DNA from 3 places in the Hymenobacter sp. B1770 genome. Region 2 is predicted to be linked to each of the others. Evidence: riboswitches for the same ligand, from Rfam matches in the RefSeq annotation. Region 2 holds a riboswitch; each other region holds the start of a gene.
What was found. Region 2 has a riboswitch for S-adenosylmethionine ahead of ACP7AJ_RS08665 (phosphoadenylyl-sulfate reductase). Riboswitches for the same ligand answer to the same signal wherever they lie in the genome.
Positions count from the first base shown of each region.

Region 1: linked by a shared signal. The riboswitch ahead of metH (methionine synthase) and the one ahead of ACP7AJ_RS08665 (phosphoadenylyl-sulfate reductase) in region 2 are both predicted to bind S-adenosylmethionine.
Region 3: linked by a shared signal. The riboswitch ahead of ACP7AJ_RS10120 (ATP-grasp domain-containing protein) and the one ahead of ACP7AJ_RS08665 (phosphoadenylyl-sulfate reductase) in region 2 are both predicted to bind S-adenosylmethionine.

Region 1 covers NZ_JAFCUF010000005.1:270,837-280,628, reverse strand. The annotation lists gene moaA (GTP 3',8-cyclase MoaA) at 1-80, opposite strand, end outside; gene ACP7AJ_RS12465 (MoaD/ThiS family protein) at 227-469, shown strand; gene ACP7AJ_RS12460 (molybdenum cofactor biosynthesis protein MoaE) at 609-1,031, shown strand; gene ACP7AJ_RS12455 (porin family protein) at 1,113-1,805, opposite strand; gene ACP7AJ_RS12450 (NTP transferase domain-containing protein) at 2,091-3,227, opposite strand; gene moaC (cyclic pyranopterin monophosphate synthase MoaC) at 3,299-3,790, opposite strand; gene ACP7AJ_RS12440 (molybdopterin molybdotransferase MoeA) at 3,989-5,212, shown strand; gene ACP7AJ_RS12435 (NADP-dependent oxidoreductase) at 5,304-6,242, opposite strand; SAM riboswitch class I at 6,461-6,568, shown strand; gene metH (methionine synthase) at 6,641-9,792, shown strand, end outside.
Region 2 covers NZ_JAFCUF010000003.1:416,883-426,674, reverse strand. The annotation lists gene ACP7AJ_RS08670 (TolC family protein) at 1-1,171, shown strand, start outside; SAM riboswitch class I at 1,601-1,692, shown strand; gene ACP7AJ_RS08665 (phosphoadenylyl-sulfate reductase) at 1,980-2,738, shown strand; gene cysD (sulfate adenylyltransferase subunit CysD) at 2,803-3,714, shown strand; gene ACP7AJ_RS08655 (sulfate adenylyltransferase subunit 1) at 3,764-5,053, shown strand; gene cobA (uroporphyrinogen-III C-methyltransferase) at 5,138-5,950, shown strand; gene ACP7AJ_RS08645 (assimilatory sulfite reductase (NADPH) flavoprotein subunit) at 5,995-7,800, shown strand; gene ACP7AJ_RS08640 (DUF2490 domain-containing protein) at 7,921-8,610, shown strand; gene ACP7AJ_RS08635 (NADPH-dependent assimilatory sulfite reductase hemoprotein subunit) at 8,629-9,792, shown strand, end outside.
Region 3 covers NZ_JAFCUF010000004.1:203,424-213,215, forward strand. The annotation lists gene ACP7AJ_RS10105 (amino acid permease) at 5-1,474, opposite strand; gene ACP7AJ_RS10110 (hypothetical protein) at 1,787-2,500, shown strand; gene ACP7AJ_RS10115 (LLM class flavin-dependent oxidoreductase) at 2,562-3,581, opposite strand; gene ACP7AJ_RS10120 (ATP-grasp domain-containing protein) at 3,761-4,756, opposite strand; SAM riboswitch class I at 5,234-5,326, opposite strand; gene ACP7AJ_RS10125 (TonB-dependent receptor plug domain-containing protein) at 5,471-7,450, opposite strand; gene ACP7AJ_RS10130 (M1 family metallopeptidase) at 7,595-9,792, shown strand, end outside.

The DNA.
Region 1 (9,792 bases), on a different contig from region 2:
AGGTACTCTAGCGGCCGGCCGTGCTGGTCGTAAAGAGTGGAAGCCCCGCCGGTGGCCGCAGATGGAACAGTTGATAGCACGTTTATCACCAAATTTGTAGGGCTGTACGTAAGACAGCCGGCTTGCGCTAAACCCTCAAGGACCCAAAGGTGTTCAAGTGCCGAACGCAGCAATGGCTTCGAAAGCCTGATTGCACCGGTTTTCGCTCAAAATTTACGCCGAAGATATGTCTTTAAAAGTCTCCCTATACGGCATTACCCGCGACATCGTGGGCACGTCTGTCATTGAACTGCCAGCCCCCGCCCCCGCCACAGTAGGCGAACTACTGATTGAAATGCGTCGGCAGTACCCTGCCCTGGGCGAGCTACGCAGTTGCGCTGTGGCCGTGAATAATGAATATGCGGGCAACGACCAGCCCCTGCACACGGTCGACGAAATTGCACTTATTCCACCGGTAGCCGGCGGCTGATTGTCAGTTAGCAATTAACATTTAACCTTGACCAATGAACGGTCAGCCATGAGATTCGGGCAACTCATGGCCGATTGAACTCCTGTTAACTGCTGATTGCTGAATTGCCCATTGTTAAATGCTAAACGCTGATTATTAGTTGACTCCCCACCTCGCCATCACCGACCAACCCATAGACGTGGCCGCCGCCCTGGCCGCCGTGCAAACCGATGCCGCGGGCGCCGTTAACGCCTTCATCGGTACGGTGCGCAACCAATCGGGCGGCCGCCCGGTGCGCCGCCTGCACTATGAATCCTACGACAGCATGGCCCTCACCCAACTCGGCCACGTGGTGGCCCAGGCTGTGGAGCGCTGGCCCATGCTACAGGAAGTGGCCGTGGTGCACCGCAAAGGCACCCTGGAGCTTGGCGACGTGGCCGTGGTAGTGGCCGTGGCCACGCCCCACCGTGCCGAAAGCTTCGCCGCCTGCCAGTTTATTATCGACACGCTTAAGCAGGTGGTGACGATTTGGAAGCGCGAGGAATACGAGGACGGCACGGAGTGGGTGGCGGCGCATCCGTAGCACGGCTAGAAACAATAAAAAGCCCGGTTCCTGCGCAGGAACCGGGCTTTTTCAGTGAAGCTACCTTGACAGCAAGCAACTTTACTTACTGCCGATGAGGTAGCCGAGCGAGAGCTGGAACGCCGAGTGGCGGGCGTTTTTCAGGTCGCCATTGAAGTAGGTGTTGTTGTCGCTCTTCACAAAGTCGCTGAAGGCGCCGGTGTAGCGCAGGCTCAGGCTCAGGCCGCTGTTGGCCTGGTAGCCGACGCCGGCCACGTAGCCCAGCTCGTTGCGGTTGAGGCCGCTCACGTCGCGCTTGTTTTGAGACTCGCTGGTAGTAGGCGAGCCACCCAGGGCGGGCGTGGTGGTAACTTTGGTTTCGTCGTTGGCGCTGAGCAGGTAGGAGTACTGCGGACCGGCTTCGGCAATAAAGCCGCCAGCGTTGATTTTCAGCAGCAGCGGCACGTCGATGTAATTATAATTCACATTGCCTTCGCGCTTCTGCTTGGCGCCCAGCAAGCCGGTGTATTCGGTGGGCTTGTTTTCGAATCCCTTTTGCGAGTAAAGCACTTCGGGCTGCACCGAGAGGAAGCCATCGGCCAGCACGGGGATGTTGACCATTACGCCGCCCAGAAAGCCAACTTTGTTATTGAAAGTGTTTTCGTTTTTGACATTACCGGCCAGGTTAGAGTAGTTGGCACCGGCACGCAAACCCAAACGAACGTCCTGGGCCTGGGCCGAGGAGATGGCCGCCATGGCAAGCAGGGAGGCGACAAAGAATGCAGACTTTTTCATGGGAGTTAAGAGAGTGAATAAGATACTCGGGCCTGCCCCACTCGAAAAGTGTGCCAACCTGCACAGTAATGGAACTTTTAAGCGGCGGCAAGTTGTACGCACGCTCAAAAAAAGACGAATCAGGGCAATACCAAATAGGTTTTCAAAGACTTAGGATATTACGATTTGTTGAGGCAACATCCTTCCTGATTTGGCAGGCTAGCTCGCGGCTCGGGGCATCTGCGTCGGCTGGCCGGGCCAGAGCAGCGGCATTGCGCTGCCCTGGCGTTGGCACGTAGGCTCTCGCTAGCCGGCTTTCAGCTCCTGCGTCGCCGCTTCGCGCTCCTCGGGCGTGTTCACGTTGCGCAGCTCCTCGGGCACGGGCGGAGCCAGCAGCTCGATATCGGAATTAATCAGCGTCTTGCGGGGGCAGGAATACCCAAGTGCCAAAAAGCGCAACAGCTGCCCGTAGCTGCGCGGCTCCCAGATGGTTACGAGCGGCTCGGGAAAGTCATTCCAGGGGCTTTTGAGGGCCGTAGCTGCTCTGGCCGGCTGCCGGTTGGCCACCAGAAACTCCAGCGTGGTGCGCGTAAGGAAGGGCAGGTCGCAGGCCAGCACCAGCCACGCCGCGTTGGGGTCGGCCTGAAAAGCGGATAGCACGCCGCCCAACGGGCCGAGGTTCAGAAAGGTATCGGGCAGGGCTTTCAGGCCGGCGGGCAGGTTGGCGGCTTGGTCGGGACGGACGGACACGCGCACGTCGGGGCAAAACTCGCCGAGCAGCGCAGCGGTGTGCTGGCGCTGGTCGAGGCGGTGGTAGTGCAAGGCACCTTTGTCGGTTTGCATGCGCTCGCTGCGGCCCCCGGCCAGCACTAGGCCGCGCAGCACCGGCGCAGCCCGCAAATACCACTGACGAATGAACGAGGCCACGGCGGCCGTGTCGGCCAGGCGCAGAACGGGCGGCAGCGGGGCCTCGCTCAGGTGCTGGGCCAGCACGGCGGGCAGGTCGGTCTGGCCTTCGGCCAGCAGGATGAGGCGCACGTCGGTGAGGCGGTCAAGCTTTTTGTCGAGCGGTTTGCGCGGGTCCACAATCACGACCTGCTGGCGGGCCCGGAAGTGGTTGCCGTTCACCAGCACCACGCTTTCGTGGGCCAGCAGCTCGGGCTGGGTGAAGCGGTCGAGGGCGCGGGTAAGATTGAGTTGGCGGTAAGTTATTTTATCCACCAGCTCGGCCGAAAGCCCGTTTTCGGACACGTAGGGAGTAGGGCGGCCCGTGGTTTCGGGCGCCGCGTCAGCAGTTGCGGCATCGCCACTGGCGTGGTCGGCATCCACGTAAGCCACGCGCAGAGCGGGTGATAAGTGCGGCAGTAGCTGGGCCACCAAGGCCTGAATATCACCGCAGGGGGCGCCCAGAATGGCTAATTCATGCCGGCCAAACTCTCCCATATCGGGCCGAGCAAGTGCAGCGTGTTTGGTACGTTTTACGCTCGAGATTCTATGACTGTCCATGGCGGAATTTACAAATTTTCGGCACGATGAAAGTCCTGCTTGCCACCGGTTTTTTCCACAAGCTGCACGCTATCGATGGTAATGTCGTGCGAAAAGGCCTTGCACATGTCGTAGATGGTGAGGGCGGCCACGGTGGCGCCGGTTAGGGCTTCCATCTCCACGCCAGTGCGGCCTGTGACTATGGCCGTGCACTCCACGCGCAGGGCGTCGGGGCCGTCGGGCTCGATGGTGACTTTGCAATCATCGAGCCCCAGCGGGTGGCACAGCGGAATGAGCTCCGAGGTACGCTTGGCGCCCATAATGCCCGCCAGGATGGCCGTATGAATAACCGGGCCTTTGTGCGAAGGCATTTCGCCGGCCTGCACGCGGGCCATCAAGTCGGCGCCGAGCACAACGCGGCAGCGGGCGCGAGCCACGCGGCGAGTGGGTGGTTTGGCCCCCACATCGACCATGGTGGGCTGATTGGCGGCGTTGACGTGGGTAAAATTCTTGGTTAGCATAGAGTGTAGAGACGCATATTTGTGCCTAATCGTTGAACGAATAGCTCGTATAACAGCAACTGCGGTCACAAGGGTATTGATAGCTAACTCCTGCCACAGATTGTTTGACAAAAAAGAGCATCAGCAGCAGCTGTGCTTTTGCCTGTCACATCGTTCAGCGAAGACGCAAATATGCGTCTCTACTTTTTTTTGCGCCTTATGCTCACCGTTACCGAAGCCTTTGCCCGCGTGCTCGCCACCGCCTGCCCGCTCCCCCCAGAAACGGTGCCCTTGCCCCAAGCAGCCGGACGCGTCCTAGCTGAAAGCCTCACAGCTGACCGCGATTTTCCGCCCTTTAGTCGGGTGGCCATGGATGGCATCGCTGTGGTGCACGCCGCCTGGGCGGGCGGCCAGACGGAATTCGCCATCGAGCACACCCAATACGCCGGCGCACCGCCCCAGCCTCTGCTCAATGCTCAGGCGGCTGTGGAAGTGATGACCGGCGCGGTGCTGCCGCCCGGCACCGACGTGGTGATTCGCTACGAGGATATTCAGCTGGAAAATAACCGCGCCACCATTCAAATTCCACCGCCCAATGCCCCCGGCGTCAACATTCACCGCCAAGCCGCCGACCGGCGCTTGGGCGATGTGTTACTCGCGCCCGGCACCCGCCTGGGCCCCGCCGAGCTGGCCGTGGCCGCCACCATCGGCGCGGCCGAAATAAGCGTAACCCGCGCCGCCCGAGTGGCCGTCGTAAGCACCGGCGATGAACTGGTGGGCATCAGCGAAACGCCCTTGCCGCACCAGATTCGACGTTCCAACGCCTATGCGCTCCAGGCCTTGTTTGCTCAAGCCGGCGCCGAGGTGGCCCTGTTTCACCTCACCGATGAGCTGGCCTCCTTGCGCCAGGTCCTGGCCAATATTCTGGGCGCCGGCTTTGATGCGGTGGTGCTGAGCGGCGCCGTGAGCAAGGGCCGCGCCGACCACCTGCCTGGCCTGCTGCGCGAGCTGGAAGTGGTCGAAATCTTCCACGAAGTAAACCAGCGCCCTGGCAAGCCCATGTGGTTTGGGGCGCGGGCGGCGGGGCCGGTGGTGTTTGGCCTGCCCGGCAACCCGGTTTCGACCTTTCTGACGGCCTGCCGGTACGTGCGGCCCTGGCTGTGCGCCTGCATGCAGCCCACCGCTGCCGCAAAAACCGGCGCGGCGATTGATGCCCCCGCGCCGGCGGTGCTCACCGTTGACATTGTTTTTAAGCCCCAGCTGGCTCATTTTGTGCCCGTGCGGCTTACAGTGGATGCGGAAGGGCGGCGCCTGGCCACTCCCTTACGAGTAGGTGGCTCTGGAGATTTGGCAGGGCTCGTGGGCGCTACCGCCTTTTTGGAGCTGCCACCGGAGCCAGTGGAGTTTCCGGCAGGCAGCGTTTGGCCGACTTGGTCGCTGTAGCGCCTGCAAATGGGCAGAATCACTGCCGATTTGCAGGCGCTATGTAAATGGAGCAGCGACACGTTTTTTGGCACCAATAAACAGCTGGCTGCTACGGCACAATAACGATTTTGCCCGTGGTGTGGTGCGTGTCAATCTGAGTGAATGCCTCAGCCGTCTGGTCCAGCGAGTATGTCTGGCTCACGTTCACTCTCAGCTTGTCGGCATCGGCTAGTTCGCGCAACGCATCCAGCTGCACGGCGTTGGGCTCGACAAAAACGTAGTGAAACCGGATGCCGGCGTCCAGTCCCTGGCCGTTGTGCAGAATGGAAACCAGGGCACCGCCCGGCTTCAGCGCCGATAAACTCTGCGTGAGCGTTTCGCCGCTGATGCAATCATAAATCAGGTCTACGCCAGCGGGCACCAACGCTTTCACAGCCTCGCCCACGGCACCTTGCTTGTAATCGACAGTGAAATCAGCACCCAGCTCTTTCATGTAGGCGAAATTCTTCTCGCTGGCTACCGCTACCACCGTTGCGCCCTGGTGCTTGGCCAGTTGAATGGCGAAGCTACCCACCCCACCTGAGGCGCCTAGGATGAGCACGGTTTGGCCGGCTTGCAGCTGGCCAGCATCAAACAACGACTGGTAGGCCGTGAGACCGGCCAGCGGAATACCAGCCGCCTGCTCCCAGCTCAGGCTGCTGGGGCGCCGCGCCAGGTAGCTTTCGGGCAGCACCAGGTATTCGGCAAAGGTGCCGTGCTGTACTGTGGGGCGGCGGGCGTAGGCATATACTTCATCGCCCACGGCAAAGCGGCGGGCGCTGTGGCCCCTCTCTTCTACCACGCCGGCTACGTCCCAACCCGGAACCAGGGGGAATTCATAGGGAAGTATTTGCTGCAGATACCCGGCCCGAATTGCCGAGTCGACAGGGTTGACACCGGCTGCTTTTACCCGTACCAGTACTTCTCCCTCTCTTACCTCGGGAACGTCGAGGTTATTTATCTGGATTTTATCCACTCCGCCAAACTCTGTATAGAAGGCAGCTTTCATTTGTTTTACCATGGTTGGTATTGCTTCAACCTTGTTTACAAAAAACCAAAAAAGAACGTCATGCTGCGCTACGTTCTATACGCGTTGCATGACTGCTGAATACTTTATTCAGGGACAAACCCTTGTATAGGCAAGCTTGTACTAAACTGCTATCGGGCCCTTAGGTTGCGAAGGTGCACCATGCGAATTCGCGGAAGCGGCTGTATCTTCGTCCTACGCTGCTATCCAGAAAGACCGAGGGACCGGGCCCGATGACGTCTTGGCAACCTACCTAGAGTAGGTGCCAACTCCCGTTTCACCTCCTTTTGGGTGAAAGAAGATGACAGCCGGAACCGAACAGCACTGTTCGGGTTTCTTTCTGGATACGCGCTACTTGCCCGTTACTCAATCCGAAAGAAATGCCCACTGCCATCCTTGCCGCTCCTTCTCCTCTTCCCGACCTGCTCCGCCAGCGCCTGCTGATTCTCGACGGCGCCATGGGCACCATGATACAGCGCCACCCGCTGACCGAGGAAGACTTTCGCGGTACCCGGTTCGCTGACCACCCCAAGCCGCTGCGGGGCAACAACGACCTGCTCAGCCTCACGCGGCCGGACATCATTAAGGGCATCCACGCCGAGTACTTCGCCGCCGGGGCCGACATGGTGGAAACCAATACCTTCTCGGGTACCACCATCGCGCAGGCAGACTACGGGCTGGAGCACGTGGTATATGAGTTGAACTACGAGTCGGCGCGCTTGGCGCGTGAAGCGGCTGACGAGTACTCTACCCCCGATAAGCCGCGCTTTGTGGCCGGCGCCGTGGGCCCCACCAACCGCACCGCATCGCTCTCGCCCGACGTGAACCGCCCCGGTTTCCGCGCCGTGACCTTCGACGAATTGGCCACCGCCTACCTGGAGCAAGTGCGTGGCCTTGTGGACGGCGGCGTGGACACGCTGCTCATCGAAACCATCTTCGACACGCTGAACGCCAAGGCGGCACTTTATGCCGTGCAGAAGTTTTTCGACGAAGGCGGCCGCCAGGTGCCGCTCATGATTTCCGGCACCATCACCGATGCCTCGGGCCGCACGCTGTCGGGCCAGACGGTGGAAGCCTTCTGGAACTCCATCAGCCACCTGCCACTGCTGAGCGTGGGCCTGAACTGCGCCCTCGGCGCCAACCAGCTCAAACAGTACGTGGAAGAGCTCAGCCGCATTTCCGACGTGCACATTTCGGCTTACCCTAATGCCGGTTTGCCCAATGCGTTTGGCGGCTACGATGAGTCGGCGCAGGAATTTGCGGCGTTGGTCGAAGATTATTTGAAGGACGGCATTGTGACGGTGGTAGGCGGCTGTTGTGGTACCACGCCCCAGCACATTGCCGAGCTCAGCAAGCTGGCCGAGCGGTACCAGCCGCGCCCACTGCCAACCGAAATTCCGCGGGCCACGCACCTGAGCGGCTTGGAGCCCTTTGCCATCAAGCCCGAAAGCTTGTTTGTAAACGTGGGCGAGCGCTGCAACGTGACCGGCTCCCGTGCCTTCGCCCGGCTCATCCGCACCGGTGCCTACGAGGAAGCACTGGCCGTGGCCCGCGTGCAAGTGGAGGAAGGCGCCCAGGTACTCGACATCAACATGGACGAAGGCATGCTCGACTCTGAGCAGGCCATGACCACTTTCCTGCACCTCATTGCCTCGGAGCCCGATATTTCGCGGGTGCCGCTGATGATAGACTCCTCAAAATGGAGCGTGCTGGAAGCGGGCCTGAAGTGCGTGCAGGGCAAAAGCATTGTCAATTCCATCTCGCTGAAAGAAGGGCCGGAGGTGTTTTTGCAGCGGGCCCGCACGGTGCGCCAGTACGGCGCGGCCATGGTGGTGATGGCCTTCGACGAGGACGGCCAGGCCGACACGCTCGAGCGCCGCAAGGAAATCTGCCAGCGCAGCTATGACCTGCTGATGAGCATCGACTTTCCGGCCACGGACATCATTTTTGACCCCAACATCCTCATCGTCGGTACCGGCATGGAGGAGCACCGCAACTACGCCATCGACTTTATTGAGTCGGTGCGCTGGATTAAGCAGAATCTGCCCGGCGCGCTCACCAGCGGCGGCGTGTCGAACATTTCGTTCTCCTTCCGCGGCAACGACGTGGTGCGCGAGGCTATGCACGCGGCCTTTCTGTACCACGCCATCCAAGCGGGGCTGGACATGGGCATTGTGAACCCCAACCAGCTCGCGGTATACGACGAAGTGCCCAAAGACCTGCTGGAGTTGGTAGAAGACGTGCTCCTCAACCGCCGCCCAGATGCTACCGAGCGCCTGCTGGAATTTGCCGAAACCGTGAAGCAAAAAGGCAAGGTGGAAGTAGTGGCCGACGCCTGGCGCAGCCTGCCCGTGCAGGAGCGACTGTCGCACGCGCTGGTAAAAGGCATCACTGAATTTATTGACGAAGACACTGAAGCCGCCCGCCAGGAGCTGGACCGCCCGCTGGATGTGATTGAAGGCCCGCTGATGGCCGGCATGAACGTGGTGGGCGACCTGTTTGGTGCCGGCAAAATGTTTCTGCCGCAGGTGGTGAAATCTGCCCGCGTGATGAAGAAAGCCGTGGCTTACCTCGAGCCCTACCTGTTGGCTGACAAGCGCGGCGCCGACCGACAGACCGCCGGCAAAATCCTGATGGCGACGGTGAAAGGCGACGTGCACGACATCGGCAAAAACATTGTGGGCGTGGTGTTGGCCTGCAACAACTTCGACATTGTGGACCTCGGCGTGATGGTGCCGCTCGAAAAGATTCTCGACGAAGCCCAAGCTCAGAACGTGGACGTTATCGGCCTCTCCGGCCTCATCACGCCCTCGCTCGATGAGATGGTGTATGTAGCCCAGGCCATGGAAAAGCGTGGCATGAAAGTACCCCTGCTTATTGGTGGCGCCACCACCTCGCGCCTGCACACGGCCGTGAAAATTGCCCCGGCCTACAGCGGGGCCGTGGTGCACGTCAACGACGCCTCGCGCAGCGTGGGCGTAGCCGCCGGCCTGCTCGGCTCGGGCGAGGCCGCTTACGCTGAAACGGTGGCGGCCGACTACGCCGCCCTGCGCGCCGACTACGCCAGCCGCCAGCGCGACAAAAACTACCTCACCATCGAGGCTGCCCGCGAAAACGGGTTCAAAGCCGACTGGGCCACCACGCCCATCACCAAGCCCACCTTCCTGGGCACCAAACTGCTGGAAGATTACGACCTCGCCGAGCTGGCCGAGTACATCGACTGGACGCCCTTCTTCCACACTTGGGAATTGAAAGGCCGCTACCCTCGCATTCTTACCGACGAGAACTTGGGCGAAGCCGCTACCAAGCTGTTCGAAGACGCCCAGGCCATGCTCAAGCGTATCATCGACGAGAAACTGCTCACGGCCCGCGCCGTGCTGGGCTTCTGGCCGGCCAACACCGTGGGCCACGACACCATCGAAATCTACGCCGACGACCACCGCGACACCGTAGCCACTGAGTTTTACACGCTGCGGCAGCAAGGCGAGAAAGGGCCCGGCATCCGCAACATTGCTTTCTCCGACTTCCTGGC
Region 2 (9,792 bases):
GGCGGCTCAGGGCGCGCTGTTGCCAAGTGCAAGAGTCGGGGCAACCGCCGGCTTCGACCGGTTTGCTGCCTATGCGGCCCAGGGCCAGACCAGTACCAACGACGGCCGGGACCTGCCCAACGGGGTGCCCAACTTCTCCATGGGCTTGCAAAGCAGTTGGGAAATCGACCTGTGGGGCAAACTGCGTAGCCGCCGCCAAGCGGCCTTCGCGCGCGTGCTGGCCAGTGAGCAAGGCCGGCGCCTGGTGCAAACCGCCCTCATCGCCCAGGTGGCCAGCCTCTACTACGAGCTGCTCACCTTCGACAACCAACTGGCCGTACTGGGTAAAAACCGCGCCCTGCAGGAACGCGCCGTCGAAATTGTGAAGCTCCAGAAGCTGGGTGGTCGGGCCACCGAACTGGCCGTGCAGCAGTTCGCGGCCCAGCTGCTGCGCACCCGCAGCCTCGAAATCGAAGCTCGCCAGCGCATCGCCGCCACCGAAAACACTCTTAACCGCCTGTTGGGGCGCTACCCACAGCCCATCCGGCGCGGCCTGCCCTTGACCATGCAGCAGATACCGGTGCAAGTAGCGGCCGGCCTGCCCGCCGCCATGCTCCTGCGCCGCCCCGATGTGCAGCAGGCCGAACTGAACCTGATAGCCTCCCGCGCCGATGTAGCCGCCGCCCGCGCCGCCTTCCTGCCTTCGCTCACGCTGGGCCCGTACCTGGGGCTAAATGCGTACACACCCGCGCTGCTCTTCCAAACGCCCGGCTCGCTGGCTTACGGCCTGCTCGGCGGCCTTTCGGCCCCACTACTCAATCGCAGCCTGTTTCGGGCGGACTACCGCCGCTCGGCCGCGCAGCAGCAGGCCGCTTACTGGAACTACCAAAAGGCTGTGCAAACCGGCTTTGAGGAAGTGAGCACCAACCTGAGCGGCATTGAAAACTACCGCCGCGTGGCTGACCTGCGCCAGCAGGAAGTGGCCGCCCTCACGCGCGCCGTGGATGTATCAAACGACCTCTACCGGGCCAACTACGCCAACTACCTCGAAGTGGTGACGGCCCAGCGCAGCGTGCTCGATGCCGAGCTCATCCTCACCGACACGCGCCGCCAGCAGTTCCTGCTGCTTATCGACCTCTACCGTGCCTTAGGCGGCGGCTGGGACGCCAGCCCCGGAGCAGCAGGGGAGTAAGAGGTCGGCCTAATGGGACTGGTAGGCTCGGTGGGTACACCGGCCTTCTGCCATGAGCACCCACCGAGCTACTTTGCATGGGGCGCCGGTCCGCTTTTTTAACCCTCGCTTTGCCGATGAATCTTGGTGCCACCCGCGCTGCTGTGCCCCAATCGCCAAGTGCCGCTGAGCCCATGGGCAACGCAATCGGGTACATCAAAGACCTCTTCACAAAATGATAACATTGGAGGTATGGCGCCGTTAGCAGCACCTGACCAGCGCTGTACGAGTGCGCTTTCTAAGGCTATTGCGCCACTGCGGGCCGCTCCGGGTACTGGGGCTTTCTCACGTTGTGCCCATCGCAAGGGGGGGCGTGTCGGACGGATATTTTTGGTTAATTAAATTTTTCTTCTATATTTGGCACATCAATTCCTCTAGTTTGAAGGATTGTTTTTATACAGAGGCGTGGAGAGACAGGCTCGACGAAACGCCGGCAACCCCCTGCTAACGCAGAACGGTGCCAACTCCTGACCATATAAAAACAAGTTGCCGTGCGCCATTCCAACCACCTCCGCCTGCTGACCACTTCCGCTCCTGCCCAACAGTCAATGTGTTGTTGCATGTGCTGCCGGGCTATGCGCATGGCCGGGGCAACGGCTGGTTGTTGAAGCACCCTTTTTAACGGTTGTTACCTCTGAGGTAATCCCTTAATGTCGGCGGCTGCATAAGCCACTCTTCTAAGAGCATGGGCATGCCCTGCGAAAGCTGCTGCGAGCCTGCTTTTTAGCCACCTGGTGTCTGCGTGTGCGGCACCGCTCCCTTCATTTTTATGGAAAATCCCCTGGCAGGGCTGGTCGATGACCTGAGCCGCTACTTGGTGGGCCAATCGGTGCCGGAAGCCCTGGCGATGATTGCCGACCACTTCCCCGGCAAAGCCTCCTTCTCGACCTCATTTGGCCTCGAAGACCAAATTCTTACTCACTTCATTTTCACCCACGAGCTGCCCATTCGGGTGTTCACGCTCGACACGGGCCGCAATTTCCAGGAAACCTACTCCACTTGGAACAAAACCCTGCTGCGGTATGGCCGGCCCATTGAGGTGTTTGCGCCTCAGACCGCCGAGCTGGAAGCGCTGGTAAGCCAAAAGGGCCCCAATAGCTTCTACGAAAGCATCGAGAACCGCAAGGAGTGCTGCTACATCCGCAAGATGGAACCGCTGCAGCGCGCTCTGGCCGGCCAAAAGCTGTGGGTGACGGGCATTCGGGCCGAGCAATCGGCCAACCGCCAGCAGATGCACGCGGCCGAGTGGGATGCTGCCCACCAGCTCATCAAAGTGCACCCCTTGTTCGACTGGACCTGGGAGCAGGCCCAGGCTTTTGCCCAGGAGCACGGCATTCCGGTTAGCCCACTGCACCGGCAGGGGTTTGTGAGCATTGGCTGCGCGCCCTGCACCCGCGCCATTCAGCCGGGCGAGGATTTCCGGGCCGGACGCTGGTGGTGGGAAGACCAGGCCGCCAAGGAGTGCGGCCTGCACGCCACCGCCCCACACCAGGGCCTCGACCCGGTGGTGGAGCGAATGCCAGAGTAAGCTGTCCCACTAGTCTCATTTATCCGCGAATGGCTCCGCCGGGGCCCTCCTTCTTTACGCCCTTATGACTACCCTAAACCTTGATTACCTGGACCGCCTCGAAGCCGAAGCCATCCACATTCTGCGCGAAGTAGCTGGCCAGTTTGAGCGCCCCGCGCTGCTTTTTTCGGGCGGCAAAGACTCCATTGCCCTCACGCGCTTAGCCGAAAAGGCCTTCCGCCCCGGCAAGTTTCCTTTTCCGCTCGTGCACATCGACACGGGGCACAACTTTCAGGAAATCATTGATTTCCGCGACTCGCTCGCTGGCAAGCTTGGTGAGCAGCTCATCGTGCGCAAAGTGGAGGATACCATCCGGGAACGGGGCCTGCACGAGCCGGGCGGCAAATACCCCAGCCGCAACCCGCTCCAGACCTACACGCTGCTCGACGTGATTGAGGAGTTTGAGTTTGACGCCTGCATTGGCGGGGCCCGGCGCGACGAGGAGAAGGCCCGTGCCAAGGAGCGGATTTTCTCGGTGCGCGACGAGTTTGGGCAGTGGGACCCGCGCCGCCAGCGCCCCGAGCTGTGGAACATTTACAACGGCCGCATCCAGAAGGGCGAAAACGTGCGCGTGTTCCCCATTTCCAACTGGACCGAGTTGGACGTGTGGAATTACATCCAGCGCGAGAACATTGCCCTGCCCGACATCTACTTCGCCCACGAACGCCGCTGCGTGGTGCTGCCCAGCGGCCAGCTCCTGGGCCTGAGCGAACACCTTAACCTCGACGACACCGACGAAATTGTGAGCCGCCGCGTGCGCTTCCGCACCGTGGGTGATTCCACCTGCACGGCCGCCGTGGAAAGCGAGGCCGCTTCCATCGACGACATTATTCAGGACCTGCTGCTGGCCAAGGTGAGCGAGCGCGGCGCCACGCGGCTCGACGACAACCTCTCCGAAACTGGCATGGAAGACCGCAAGCGCAACGGCTATTTCTAGAAACCCTTTCGGCGGAACCTCACCCCCGGCCCGCACAACTTTATATAAAATGGACTTACTAAGATTTATCACCTGCGGCAGCGTCGACGACGGCAAGAGCACGCTCATCGGGCGCCTGCTCTACGACAGCGACTCCGTGTCGCTGGACGTGCTAGCCACGCTGGAAAAGCGCCGCCACGCCAGCGGCGAGGTCGACTTGGCTTTGCTAACCGACGGCCTAAAAGCCGAGCGCGAACAAGGCATCACCATTGATGTGGCGCACAAATACTTCACCACGCCGCGCCGCAAGTTCATTATCACCGATGCGCCCGGCCACGTGCAGTATACCCGCAACATGGTTACAGGCGCCTCCAACGCCGACTTGGCCATTGTGTTGGTCGATGCCCGGCAGGGCGTCATCGAACAGACTCGCCGCCACACGCTCATTGCCTCGCTGCTGGGCATTCAGCACTTTGTGCTGGCTGTGAACAAAATGGATTTGGTGGGCTACGACGAAGTTATTTTCAACAACATTGTGAGGGACTACCAAGCAGTGGCCGCCCAATTGAAACTGGCGCATGTGGCAGCTATTCCGCTGAGCGCCCTTAACGGCGACAACGTGGTGCGGCGCTCGCGGCACCTGCCCTGGTACGCCGGCCCCAGCCTGCTTGAATACCTCGAAAGCGTGCCCGTGCCGGCCGATGCCAACCCCAACGAGCCACGCTTTCAGGTGCAATACGTTATCCGGCCCCAGACCCCGGAGCTGCCCGATTACCGCGGCTACGCCGGCCGCGTGCAAAGCGGCACATACCGGCCCGGCGATGCCGTGCGCATCTGGCCTTCGGGGGTGGAAACGGTGATTGAGGCCGTGGAAGTAAACCAGCAGAAAGTGGCCGCAGCCACTGCGCCCCAGGGCGTGGTGCTGCGCCTGCGCGACGACGTGGACCTGAGCCGGGGCGATACCATTGTGCCCGTGAGCGCCCACCCGGCCGTGACGCGCGAAGTAGAGGCTACCCTGTGCTGGATGGACGAGCGGCCCCTCAAAGCCGGGCGCAAGCTGCTAGTGCAGCACCACACTGCCGTGCTAAAGGCTTCGGTGACGGCCATTGTGCACAAAACCAACGTGGCCACCTTCGAGAAGGTCGGCACCGACACCGCTCAGCTCAACGACATCGTGCGGGTGCAGCTAAAAACAGCCGGCCCACTCGTGGTCGACGATTACCGCCAGAACCGCGCCACCGGGGCCTTCATCCTCGTCGACGACCAAACGGGCGCCACCCTGGCCGCCGGCCTCATCGAAGGCACCGACCCCGACTACTTCACCACGCCGGTGCCGGCCGAGGCCGCCTTCTCTATTTGATTTCAGTTGGTAGGCAGTCAGATACAAGAGCCCTAACGACTGTCAACAAATAACTAACAGCTAACACCGACCAGCAATTACGCCATGGCTTCCACTTCTCTTTTTATTCCTCGCCTGACGGTGGTTGGTGCTGGCCCGGGCGACCCGGAGCTGCTGACGCTCAAGGGGGCGCGGGTGCTGGCCTCGGCCGATGTAGTGCTTTACGACGCCCTTGCCAACGAGGCCCTGCTGGAACACACCCGGCCCCACACGCCCGCCTTTTTTGTGGGCAAGCGCCGAGGCTTCGCGGGCTACACCCAGGACGAAATCAATGTCCTGATTGTAGAGCAGGCCTACCGCTACGGCCACGTGGTGCGGCTGAAAGGGGGCGACCCGTTTGTGTTTGGCCGCGGCCGCGAAGAAATGCTGTACGCTGAGCAGCACGGCCTGGGCGCCGAGTACGTGCCTGGCATCAGCAGTGCCGTGGCGGCGGCTGGTAGCCTGGGCATTCCGGCCACGCACCGGGGCCTGAGCGAAGGCTTCCGGGTGCTAACGGCTACCACCGCCGATGGCCAGCTGTCGGGGGCGGTGGCCGATGCTGCCCGCACGCCGCGAACCACCACCATCATTCTGATGGGCCTGAACCGCCTGCCCGAAATCATGGCCTTGTTTGCCCGGCACGGCGGGGCAGAGGTGCCGGCGGCTGTCATCCAGAATGGGACGCTGCCCACTGCCCGCCTCGTAACCGGCACGGTGGCCGACCTGGCCGCCCAAACGGCCCGCGCCGGTCTGGGCGCTCCGGCCATCATTGTGGTGGGGGAGGTGGTACGGCTGGCTACCTGCCGGAGTGCCGGCACGCAGCCCGAGGCGCACGCCGCGCTGCTCCATGAGCTGCGGCCCTACGCCAAAGTGGCCTGATGCGGTCCAGCCCTTTTGTTTTTCACTAAGCCTCGTTTTTACCCGTGAATCAATCTCTCTCTCCCTTACCGGCAGGCTTCGACGAAGCCGCCCTGCGCCAGCTCACGGCCGGCTTTACCCCCCAGCAGCTGGTGTGGCTAAGCGGGTACTTCTACGGGCAGGCTGCCGGCGCTCCCGCTGCCGCGCTCGCCCAAGCCCCGGTTGCGGCCGCCGCGCCTGCCGCGACAGAAAAGCTCACCATCCTCTACGGCTCGCATACCGGCAATGGCAAAAAAGTAGCCCAGCAGGCCGCCGAGGCGGCCGGCCGGCGCGGCCTGCTGGCCACCGTGCACGACCTGAACGAGTACCCCACCCGGCAGTTGGCCCAGGAGCAGCACCTGCTGCTGCTTGTGAGCACGCACGGCGAGGGCGAACCGCCCGCTGCTGCCGAGGAGCTGCACCGCTTCGTGCTGGGGCCGCGGGCCCCGCAGCTCCCGAAGCTGCGCTTTGCCGTGCTGGCCCTCGGTGACCGCAGCTACCTGCACTTTTGCCAAACGGGCAAGGAGTTTGACCAGCGGCTGAGCGAGCTAGGCGGCACCCGCCTGCTCGACCGCGTAGACTGCGACGTGGACTACCACGCAGCCGCCGAAGAATGGATTGCCGCTGTCCTGGATAAAATAGGCGTGGCAGCTCCGACCCCTGCGGCCAGTGCCGGCGGTGCGGCCACTCCGGCTCCCGCTCCCAGCCTCTCGCCCGCCATCACGCGCACCAACCCCTGGCCGGCGCGGGTGCTGGAAAGCATTCAGCTGAATGGGCGCGGCTCGTCGAAGGAAACCTACCACATTGAGCTGGACCTGGCCGGCGCGGGCCTGCACTACGCCCCCGGCGATGCCTTGGCCGTGCTGCCCATCAACGAGGACGGGCTGGTGGAGGAAGTGCTGCGCGCCGCCCGTCTCAGCGACACGGCCCCGGTGCAGCTGGGCAGCGAAAGCCGCCCGCTGGCCGCTGTGCTGGCCAGCCGCCGCGAGCTGACGGTGCTCACCCGCGACGTGCTCGAACGCTACGCCGCCCTCACCCAGCACGCCGAGCTGCACTCGCTGCTGGCCGACACGGCGCGCCTGCAGCCCTATATCTACGGCCGCGACGTGGCCGACTTGCTCACGGACTTCCCCACCGACCAGCTCACGGCCCAGGCCCTGGCCGAAACCCTGCGCCCGCTGCCCAGCCGCGCCTATTCCATTGCCAGCAGCCTGCTCGTGCACCCCGACGAAGTTCACCTAACCGTGGGGGCCGTGCGCTACGACGCCCACGGCCGACGCAAGCACGGCGTGTGTTCATCGTACCTGGCCGACCAACTGACGGTGGGCGACACGGCGCGGGTGTTCGTGGAAACCAACGAATACTTCAAGCTGCCCGCCAATGCTGCCACCGACATTATCATGGTGGGCGCGGGCACCGGAGTGGCGCCCTTCCGGGCTTTTGTGGAGGAGCGGGTGGAGCTGGGCGCCACCGGCCGCAACTGGCTGCTATTCGGCAACCCCCATTTCACCACCGATTTTCTGTATCAGGCCGAGTGGCAGCAGCACCTCAAGCGCGGCGGCCTGGCCAAGCTCGATGTGGCTTTTTCGCGCGACCAGGCCGCGAAAGTGTACGTGCAGGACCGCCTGCTCGAAAACAGCCGTGAGGTGTTTGGCTGGCTCGAAAATGGGGCGCAGTTCTACGTCTGCGGCGATAAAAAGCGCCTCGGCAGCGCCGTGCAAACGGCCCTAGCCGAAGTCGTACGCCGCGAAGCCGGCCTCTCGGCTGAAGCAGCGGACAGCTACGTGCGCGAGCTAAAGAAGCAGCGCCGCTACCTCGAGGACGTGTACTAAGGGGCTATTTGAACAATAAAAAACGGTCATGCTTCGGCAGGCTCAGCATGACCGACCATTTCACGATTTTTTGGATAAGGTCTAACCAACCTTATTGCCGTCTGCTTTCCGGCTCTTTTCATGAAAACCCTGTTGCCGCTTTTTCTGCTGCCCCTGCTTGCTCCGGCCCAAACGGTGCACCAGCAGGGCTATTGGGTGCGCTTGTACCTGCGCACCCAGGTGGGCAAGCAACTGGCCCTGCACAGCGAAGTGGACGAGCGGCGCTTTGCCTGGCCCGATGGGCAGTGGCAGTTCATTACTCACCAGCATTTGCACTACCGTGCTTCGCCGGTGTGGGACATGGCCCTCGGCGGCACGTATTCGCAGCAGCCCCGGCGCGGAGTTAGCGTGCCGGAGCGGCGGGTTTTTGAGGAAGTAACGGCTACGCTGCCTTTGCCCGGCCGCTTCCGGGTGCAGCAGCGCTTGCGGGCGGAGCAGCGCTGGCAGCGGCAGCTGGCCGGCGCCGACCCCAGCCCCGGCTGGGCCTACGCCATGCGCTTTCGCGGCCGCCTGCAGCTAGACTGGCTCCTGCGGCCCGGCTGGAAGGTGCGCGCTTCCAACGAGCTGCTGCTCAACGCCGGCAGCTTCGACCAAAACCGCTTCTACGCCGGGGCCGAGCGGCAGCTGGGCGCTGGCTTTGCGGCCGAGCTGGGCTACCTGCGCATCTGGCAGCAGCGGCCGACGGATGCCAGCACCTTCGTCCGCGACGTGTTGCGGCTCACTATTTTCAAAGACTTGTCGCTGCTGGCGGCCAAGCCTCATTCTTTCTAGCAACGTTTTTCCATTCCGATGGCCGATACCCTAAAATTATCCGAAGTAGAGCACGTCAAAACCGCTAGCAACTACCTGCGCGGCAGCATCGTCGAAAGCCTGGGCAACCGCATCACGGGTGCCCTCAACCACGACGACACCCACCTTATCAAGTTCCATGGCTCCTACCAGCAAACCGACCGCGACCTCGACGGCGAGCGCAAGCTGCAGAAACTGGAGCCGCTGTACTCGTTCATGATTCGGGTGCGCGTGCCGGGCGGAGTGGCCACGCCCGCCCAGTGGCGGCGCCTGGACGAGCTGGCCGACGCCTACGCCAACGGCACCCTGAAGCTCACCACCCGCCAGACTTTCCAGCTGCACGGCGTGCTGAAGCGCCACCTGCGGCCCACTTTTCAGGGCTTCAACGAAGTGCTGATGGATAGCATTGCCGGCTGCGGCGACGTGAACCGCAACGTGATGTGCAACACCAACCCCCACGAGTCGGCGGTGCACGCCGAGGTGTATGCCGCGGCCATGGCCATCAGCGCCCACCTCACGCCCCGGACCACCGCCTACTGGGAGCTGTGGCTGAACGGCGAGCAGCAGCCCACCGCCGACGTGGTAGATGACGAGCCGATTTATGGCAAAACCTACCTGCCGCGCAAATTCAAAATCGCCCTGGCGGTGCCACCCTACAACGACGCCGACATTTTCTCCAACGACATCGGCCTGATTGCCATTGAGGAAAACGGCCAGCTGCTGGGCTACAATGTAGCCGTGGGCGGTGGCCTGGGCCTGACCTTTGGCCTGCCCGAAACCTACCCGCGCCTGGCCGATATCATTGGCTTTGTGGCCGCGGCCGATGTGGTGGACGTGTGCGAGAAAATCGTCACCATTCAGCGCGACTGGGGCAACCGCGAAAACCGCAAGCTGTCGCGCCTCAAGTACACCCTCGACCGGGTGGGGCTGCCGGCCTTTCAGGACGAGCTGCACCAGCGCCTGGGCTACGCTCTGGCCCCGGCCCGGCCCTACCGCTTCCACACCTCGGCCGATGCGTTTGGGTGGTCGGGCGAAGCCACCGGGCTCTCGCACCTCACCTTGTTTATTGAGGGCGGACGCGTGCTGGACCGGCCGGGCTTCGCCCTGAAGACGGCGCTGCGCGAGGTTGCCGCTTTTCACACCGGCGAGTTCCGCCTCACCGGC
Region 3 (9,792 bases), on a different contig from region 2:
GGCCTTATGGTACGGGTATCGTTGGCTTTTCAGCTTCTTGTGCCAGGCGCAGTTTGCTGTGCTTTTTGCCGTAGCCGTAGTAAATGGCCATACCGATGGCCAGCCAGATAATGAGTCGCAGCCAAGTTTCGCCGGGCAGTGAGAACATCATGACGAGGCACACTACAATGCCCAGAATTGGCACCACCGGCACCCACGGGGTGCGGAAGCTGCGCGGCGCATCAGGGTCGGTGCGGCGCAGGATGAGCACGCCCAGGCACACCATCACAAAAGCTAGCAGCGTGCCGATGCTGGTCATTTCGCCCACCACGGCAATGGGAACGAAGCCCGCAAAGAGGGCAATGAAGGCCCCCAGCAGCGCGATGGACTGAAAAGGCGTATTCCGGCGCGGGTGCAGGCGTGAGAACACCGGTGGCAGCAGCCCGTCTTTCGACATGGCAAAAAACACCCGCGACTGCCCCAACAAATCGACCAGAATAACCGAGGTGTAGCCGATGAGAATGGCCACCAGCACCGCCGACGTCAGCCAGGCATAGGGCGTTTTCTCGATGGCAATGGCCACTGGCGCGGCGCTGTCTTTGAACTCGGTGTAGTTGGCGAGGCCGGTGAGCACGTGCCCGAACAGCACGAACAGCACCGTGCAAATCAGCAGCGAGCCCATAATGCCAATGGGCATGTTACGCTGCGGGTTCTTGGTTTCCTGGGCCATGGTGGCGACGATGTCGAAGCCAATAAACACGAAGAAAATCACGCCGGCTCCGCGCAAAATGCCACTCAACCCAAACTCGCCGAACGTGCCCGTATTGGTAGGAATGTAAGGTTGGTAATTGATGGGGTTGATGTATTGCCAGCCCAACCCGATGAACACCAGAACCACCGACACTTTCAGAAACACCACCAGCGCATTAAACCACGCCGAGCCCTTGGTACCGCGCATCACAATGGCCGTCATGGTGAGCACAATGACCATAGCCGGCACGTTTACGAAGCCCGATACGGTGCTGCCATCGGCCAGCTTAGCGGTCTCAAAGGGCGACATCACCAACTGAGCGGGCAAATTGATATCAAACTTGCTCAAAAACTTAATCAGGTACTGCGACCAGCTAATGGCCACAGCCGCCGCGCCCACGGAGTATTCAAGTACCAGGTCCCAGCCGATAATCCAGGCGAAAAGCTCGCCCATGGTTGCGTAGGAATAAGTATAGGCCGAGCCCGAAACGGGTACCAGCGAGGCAAACTCGGCGTAGCACAAGGCGGAGAAGGCGCAGCCCACGGCCGCCACGATAAACGAAATGGTAATGGCCGGCCCCGTATGGTTGGCCGCCGCAATGCCCGTGAGCGAAAACAGGCCCGCCCCGATGATTACGCCGATGCCAATGGCAATGAGGCTTACTCCGTTGAGACTTCTTTTGAGGCTATTCGCCCCGGTTTCGGCTGCTTCCAATTGAAGCAGCGCCAGTGATTTTTTAAGCATGTAATGGTAAAAGACCCGAGACGATTCCTTTTTTGATTGTGAGATTATTTATTTGGTGAGGGCGGGCATTCCTTTCACGTTTCTGAATCCCTGGGTAGCTGAAGGAGCAGGCCATTGGGGCGGTGTTACTGGTTTTTCGCTCGAATTAATTCGCGGAATTGTCAACGGGCGAGGCAGGCAGCATGGCCATCTTTAACTACACTTAATTGTTTAACCACACTTGCCTTCTGTAACTTTTGGGGTTAACCACAAGTACTTATAGCTCAGTATATCAACTACTTGTTAAATAATCTTCAACTTAACCTCCACTGTATGAGCACCAACCAGCCCAACCCCAATCAGATGCAGCCCAGTGACTTGCCTACCTCCGAACGGTTGGCCACAGCCGCCACTGGCATGATGAGCGCCGTAAAGACTCAGACAGTCGGTGAGAAGGGCGAGCAGCCCACGCACACCATCGTCGATTCCACAACGGTTAAGTCATACACCGAAAGCTGGCCAGCCATGGCCAAGAAATCGGCGGAGCAAACCATTGAAAAATATGGCTTGCCCAACGAGGCCCTGCCCAGCCGTCTGATTTGGTATAACAATGCCCCCTGGAAGCGCACCATCTGCTACCGCGACGAGGTGCCGCACAACTTCCCGCAGCCTCACTCCGACGTTGTTGAAAATTTCATCGACTACCAGGTTCCCCCGGAAAAAGCCTCCGAGCTGGCCCGCTTCGATGGCAGCGTCATTGTGGAGCGCACCAAGGGCGAAGTATCGGCTCGATGCGACATGGAAGCGGCCAATATATTGGCTTTAAACATGATGCATGAGATTGTAACAGGTCGCATGACTGCCGAGCAGGCTCGCGAAAAGTACTCTGAACAGACCGCGGCCTACGTTATGAACCGTCCCGCGCCTTATGCCGAGGTGCTGCAGTTCCAGCTGCCCACAAGCGACACCACCGACACCGACCACGTCACCATTGGCGGCGACCTGCTCGACCAATCCGTTGAGAAAGTAAAAGACGCGTTCCGGTAGTCGGCAGCGCCCGAGTGACGCCATCCTTACCGGGCACGGCCCCGTAGGGATGGCGTCTACGCTACGCCAGCACCTGAATCACAGCCTCTGAAAAGCGCTCCATCTCTTCCAACTGCGGGCTGGCCTGCAACAGGAAAAAATCAACGCCAACATTTTCAAAAGCTCCGATGCGGTCCTGGATTTGGGCGGGTGTGCCGGTGAGGCCGGTGCGCAAGCCACGGTTCGATACTGAGTAGTCTTGCAGCGACACCTGCTGTTCGAGCTGGGTGCCGGCCAACCACTGCTGGTAGTTGTCGTAGCCGGCAGCCGAGGCTTTCACATTGGTGATGCGGTCAAGCTCTTTTTTCACGTCCTGCTCGCTGTTGCGCACTATCGTGTAGCCGGCTACGCCAAACTTCATGGGGGGCAAGCCTTTTTGCTCGCGGCGGCGGCGCATGTCGGCAATGCGCGCCCCGATTTGCTCTGGCGAGTCGCCGTGCATCACGTAGCCGTCACACTGGGTCGAGATGAGGTCTTTGGCCGCTTCCGACTCACCGCCTGCATACAGAAACGGCGCCTTGGCGGGCTTGGGCTGCAGGATGTTGTCGGCTACCTGGTAGTATTTGCCGTCGTAGCTGAAATGGTCCTGCTTCCACACGTTGGTCACCACGTCGAGCCACTCGCGGGTGCGGGCGTACCGGTCGTCGTGCTGCTCAAAGTGCAAGCCGTACTTGGTGGCTTCGTCGCGCCACCACGACGATACCACGTTCAGCGACAAGCGGCCGGGGGCAATCAGGTCGATGTTGGCGGCCTGCTTGGCCAATAGCGCGGGGTTGTGGAAGGTGGGCCGCACGGCCACCATTATTTCCAGCTGCTCCGTGACGGCGGCCAGGGCGGCAGCGGTGCTCCACGCTTCCAGCGAAGGCGCCTCAGTGCCCTTGATATCGTTCAGGTACAGTTCGGCAATGAGCGTGAGGTCGTAGCCGAGGGCTTCACTGCGCTGCGCCAGTTGCTTGACGTAGCTCCAGTCGGTGGGCATCTGCTCGTCTTCAATGTTGCGAAGCCAGCCCCCAAAAATGGGCATCCAATATCCGAATTTCATAGTTTGATGTTTTAAAGTACCACGGTCGGTTTAAGCGAGACGCCTTAATTTAGTCTGTCATCCTGAGCGGAGAGAAGGACCTTATCACGCTCGCAACAGTTTGATTACTGTGAGTTGTTCTTCGGTGATAAGGTCCTTCGCTCCGCTCAGGATGACAAATGGCCTCGTTTGATAATAAGCTAAGCAGTGGCTAATTCCGTTGGTACCGCTGCCTCAGCGCCTTTTGGAAGCTGCGTTTCCAGGTAATCGACGAAGCGGGCGTAGGGGTCGAAACCAACCACGTTCACGGCATCGGCCACGAAGTTTGACAGGGCGTTAATGTCGTAAAACAGCACGTCGCCGGTGCGGTCATCGATGAGGTATTCGATGCCACCGACGTCGATTTTGGCGGCAGCCACGATGCCTTCCACGGCGGCAATCACTTCGGCCGGAGGCGTGAAGGCCTCCACCTGAATGCCTTTTTTAGGCGCTTCGGTCAGGCAAAATTCGGCCGACTGCTCCTCGGGAATCTGGCAGATTTCGGCGGGGCACAGGTTGAAGCTCTCGCCGGTGGTGAACACCTTCATGGCGTAGAGAAACTTGCCGTCCAGCATTTCGACGCGGTGAATGTTGCCGCCGCGGGGCGTCACGTATTCCTGTACCAGCGCGGTCTGGTCAATGCCGAGGTCAATCTGGTTGGCGTCCACAGCGGCCTGTAGGCCCTCGGGCGTATCGAAGCGAATGATGCCCGCACCGCTGCCGCCGATGTTCACCTTCACCACAATAGGAAAGCGCAACTCCTTGGCCGCGTCCACTGCCCGGGAAGCATGGTTAATCACAAACGACTTCGGGTATTTCAGCCCCAGCGACTCAAACAGGGAAAGCTGGCGGGCCTTGTTGGTTTCGATGGCCGTAGCCGCCGAGCCGTTGATGATACGCGTGCCGATGCGCTCGAGGTGAGTGGCGAAGCCGGCGGTGTGAAAAATGCCCTGCCCGTTGCCGCGCAGGTAAGCCGAAGAGCTCATGCGGTTCACCACTAAGCTGTAGCGGCTTTCCTTTTCCGCGGGGTTGAATAAGTGGTGGGCGGCGTCAATCTTCTCATAGGGCAGCCCGCGGCGTTCCAGCTCCGCAAACAGGGGCTTAAACCATTCGGGGTGCTCGAAATAGATACCAATGGGCTTTTGAGTCAGCGACATAATCAGAAACTTGGGTTGTAAATAAATAAGACGGTGGTGTGAGAAGGCCGGCCAGTGGGCTCTGCACTGCGGCCACGAATACAGAAAACTGGGGGTGGCCTAATGAGCAGGCAGTCGGCAGCGTTGGTCCTTCCCAGATTTTAGCGAAATGGCTGCTTGGCTTACGTTTTCACATGAGATGGTTGTTGCCAAAGCAGTGCCTTTAAGCACAATGCCCGCTGCGCGCCGAAAAGCGACAGCCAGCAGCAACCCGGAAAGTGGGGATGCGGAAGCCTACAGGCAGCCGCAAAAACGCTGGCATGCAGAGGCGCCAAGCCTCGGCTACTGCCTACCTACCCGCGAAAAACCATTCGGGACAGGCTAAGCCAGACAACAACAGCAACAACAGCCCACGCCAGCCCAACGCATGACAGCGGGGGAGGCAGTAAAATCGGCAATGGGATTGGGGAGGTTGTTGGCAGCGTCCACGGCAACTTGTTTTTATATGGTCAGGAATTGGCACCTTGCCCGCGGTTGCGGATGGTTGCCGACGCTTCATCGAGCCTGTCTCTCAGCGCCTCTGTATAAAAACAATCCTTTGGGAGAAAGAATTGATACTGCAAAGATACAGCGAAGCCCCCGATTTGTTCCAAACCGGGGGCTTCACTTTGTTTATAGCTCAGGTTTTGGCCTACGCCAATGCCAGCAAACACCAGCTGCTCTGGGGCTTCTGCTCTATTTGCTAAGTGCTACGCGCACGCCGCCCATCAGCCAGCGGCCGGGCATCTGGGCGCCCAGCAGGTCCGAGTATTTTGCGTTGAACAGGTTCTGAGCCTGACCTAACACCCATAGTCGCCCGGGTAGTAGGGCCACCTCGAGGCGGCTATTGATAACTCCGTAGCTAGGCGTGAGCACTGCATCGTTCACGGTGAGGCTGGGAATTGTTTGCTGGGCGGCGCGCTGCTTGTATACGCCACCCACACTGGCCATGAAGCGGCGGTGCACCAGGCTCACATTGCCGCTTACGAGCTGCTTGGCTACGTTGCTCAGGTACTGCGATACGATGTCCCCGTCCACGTCGAGGTGGGTATAGGTGTAGCCTACACTGCCGTCCAGACGTAGGCCAGTGCTTAGCTGGGCCCGGGTGCTGGCTTCCAATTCCAGGCCCTGCGTTGTTACGGCAAACAAGTTTTGGGCGAAGCGGTAGGTGGCAGCTAGGTTCAGATTGGTGAATCCGGTGCTGGCCTGCACTACGCTGCCGGGGGTAGCCACGTAGTCAATCAGGTTGCGGCCGTAGCGGTTAAAGTACGTGGCGCGCAGGGTGAGCACCGGTCCGATTACATAATCCAGGCCGCCCTCGTAGCTCCAGGTGCGCTCGGCATCTAGGGCGGGGTTGCCCACGTTGAAGCCGCCGGGTACCGTGCCGGGCCGGATGGCCGAGTTGTATTGCTCGGTGAAGTTGGCGGCCCTGATGGCCCGGCCCACTGCGGCGCGGGCCGTCAGCTTCTCGCCCAGCTGCTGGCTGGCGGTAAGTTGGGGCAGCACCTCGGTACCGTACGCTTGGTCATGGTCGAGGCGCAGGGCGGCGGTCAGGTTCAGGGTGGCAGTGGGGCTTAGGCCGGCCACGGCAAAAACGCCCTGGTGCCACACGGCGTGGTTGCCGCGGTCGTTGCTGCGCACGCGGCGGCGGTCGGCTTGGCCGCCCAAAGTCAGCTGCACTTTCTCCGAGAAGCGCAGCTGGTGCTGGCCCTGCACGTTGAGGTAGCGCATGAGGTGGTCGCTGGCGGCTGAGGTGGGCGTGTACACGTAGTAATCGGTGCTGGTGGTGCCCACCAATTGCAGTTCGGTGCGGGCGCGGGAGTTCCAGTCGTAGCGCAGCTGCCCCTGGTACCAGTCGCGGGCGGTGGTTTCGCGGGCGCGGTCGCCGGCGTTGGTCGTGTAGAAGTTCTGGGCGTTGTAGTCGCGCCGGTCAAAGCTGGCGCGGGCGGCGGCGCTGAGCTTGCTGCTGACCTCGTAAGCGGCCGAAAGGGAATAAGTATTCAGCTTAAAATCGTTGCGCAGGCCGCCGGGCAGGTTCAGCGGTTGGCCGCTGGCTGAGTTGTTGAGGATGCCGCCCGCCAGGCGCAGGCCATTGTCCTGGCCGTAAAAGCCAGCGTTGGTGGATTTTAAACCGTACTCGCCGGCCATAAATGTGCCGCCCAATTCCATGCTATCGGGCCGGTGGGTGGCAGCAAAGGTTTTGGTGACAATATTGACGAAGCCGCCCACAGCATCGGGTCCGTAGAGGGCCGCACCGGGGCCGCGCACCACTTCAATCTGCTCAATCTCGGCCGGCGTGATGGGCAGGTAGCCCGCGAAGTGGCCTGTGAGTGGGTCATTCAACCGCATGCCATCCAATAGAATCAGCACTTGGTTGAAGGTGGAGCCGCGCAGGGTAATGTCGGCCTGGGTGCCGAAGCTGCCCCGGCTTTGCATTTCGATGGCCGGTAGCAAACGCAGCAAATCATCGAGCGAGGCCACTGGGTACTGGCTCAGGGTGCGGCCGGGCACCACCGTTACGTAGCGGCCGGTCTGGCCAGCTACTTGGTCGAGGCGGGTGCCATACACGGTTACCTCGTGCAGGCTGCGGCTGCTGTCGGCCGGAGTCTGGGCCAGAACATTAAGCGAAAATGAAAGGGCGGCAATCGGTACAGTCAGGCGTAAACAAAGCATCATGGTGGGATAGATGAGGCCACAAACTTACGGGCGGGAATGAGTGTTCGCGCTGCTGGCTCAGTTTCCCTACTTTCGTAGCTGCGATGGGAACGCTCCCTTCACGGCTTGGTCCTTCGCGCAACCCACCACCTCCATCTCGTTTTCATGAAGCACCTTTTTGCGTTGGGCCTCCTGGGCCTCGTGGCCGCCACTCCGGCCCTGGCGCAGGCACCCGCCTCCCCTGCTCCCCGGGCCGAATTGCCCTACCGCGCCTCTGCCACCAAAGTCAATGCCCTGGTGCACACCAAGCTCGACGTGCGTTTTGACTATGCCAAGCGCTACCTCTACGGCAAAACCTGGATTACGCTAAAGCCCCACGCCTACCCCACCGACACCCTACGGCTCGATGCCAAAGGCATGGACATTAATGCCGTGGCTCTGATGAACGGCGACAAGCAACAACCCCTTAAATACACCTACACCGACGGCGCCAACCTGCGCATCAACCTCGGCAAAACCTTTAAGCCGGGCGAAGAATACGTCATCTACATCGACTACACTTCCAAGCCCGACGAGCTGAAGGTGCAGGGCAGCGCCGCCATCACCGACGCCAAGGGCCTGTACTTTGTGAACCCTGACAGCGCCGTGGCGGGTAAGCCGGTGCAAATCTGGACGCAGGGCGAGACCGAAGGCTCCTCGGCCTGGTTCCCAACCATTGACCGGCCCAACCAGAAAACCACCCAGGAAATCAGCATGACGGTGCCCGCCAAGTACGTCACGCTCTCCAACGGCGCGCTGGTGAGCCAGACGCCCGCCGGCCCCGGCCTGCGCACCGACACCTGGAAAATGGACCTACCCCACGCCCCCTACCTGTTTATGATGGCCGTAGGCGACTTCAAAATATACAAAGACACACCGTGGCGCGGCAAGGAAGTGAGCTACTACCTCGAACCTAAGTACGCGCCCTACGCCAAGCAGATTTTCGGCAACACCAACGACATGCTGGAATTCTACTCCAACCGCTTGGGCGTGGAATACCCCTGGAATAAATACGCCCAGATTGTGGCCCGCGACTACGTGAGCGGCGCCATGGAAAACACCACCGCCACCCTGCACGGTGAGCAGGTGCAACTCACCGACCGCGAGCTGCTTGACCGCGAGTTTTCCGGCGAATCCGTTATTGCCCACGAGCTGTTTCACCAGTGGTTCGGCGACTACGTCACGGCTGAGTCGTGGTCGAACATCACCGTGAACGAGTCGATGGCCGACTTCTCGGAAGGCCTTTACGCCGAGCACAAGTACGGCCGCGACGCCGCCGATGCTCACTACTACCGTTATATGCGTCGCTACCTGGCCAGCCCGCGCGACGCCACCAAGTCCCTGGTACGCTTCCACTACGAGCAGCAGGAAGAAGTATTCGACCTGGTGAGCTACCAGAAAGGCGGCGCCATCGTGGACATGCTGCGCACTTACCTGGGCGATGAGGTGTTCTTCGCCGGCCTGCAGAAATACCTGAAGGATAACGCCTTCGGCACCGGTGAAGCGCATCAGATGCGCCTGGCTTTTGAGGCCGTGTCGGGCCAGGACCTGAACTGGTTCTATAACCAGTGGTACTTTGCCCCCGGCCATCCGGTGGTGACCATCGATTACGCCTGGGACGCAGCCAAAAAGGTGCAGTCTGTAACAGTAAAGCAGACCCAGCCGGGCCAGCCCTTCCGCCTGCCCTTCGCCATCGACTACTACGTGGGCGGCAAAGTGCAGCGCCAGCAAGTGGAAATGACCGAGGCCACCCAAACCTTCACCATGCCCCTATCGGCCAAGCCCGAACTGGTGAACGTGGACGCCAACAAGAAAACCCTCTGGCAGAAAACCGACAACAAACCCCTGGCCGACTACGTGGCCCAATACAAGCGCGCTCCCCTGTTTGTAGACCGCGCCGAAGCCCTGGGCGCCGCGGCCAAAGAGCAAACCACTAACGCTGCTGCCCGCGGCGTGCTGCTGGCAGCCCTCAACGACAAGTTTTACAGCCTGCGCGCCGCCGCTGCCGAGGCCCTGAAGCTCGATGACAAAACGGTAGCCAAGGCCGCGGCCCCGGTGCTGCGCAAGCGTGCCGCTACCGAAAAAGAGCCCGCCGTGCAGGCCGCGCTCCTGGCCGCCTTAGCCAAGCTGAAAGACAAGAAGGACGAGAAGCTATTCGGCCAGCAGCTCAACAGCCAGTCCTACAAAGTGCAGGGTGCGGCCCTTAGCGCATTAGCAGCAGTGCAGCCCGCTCAGGCCCTGGCCCGCGCCAAGACTTACGAGAGCGACAGCCACGGAGCCCTCACCCAGGCCGTGATGGAAGTATATGCCTCTAGTGGCACAGC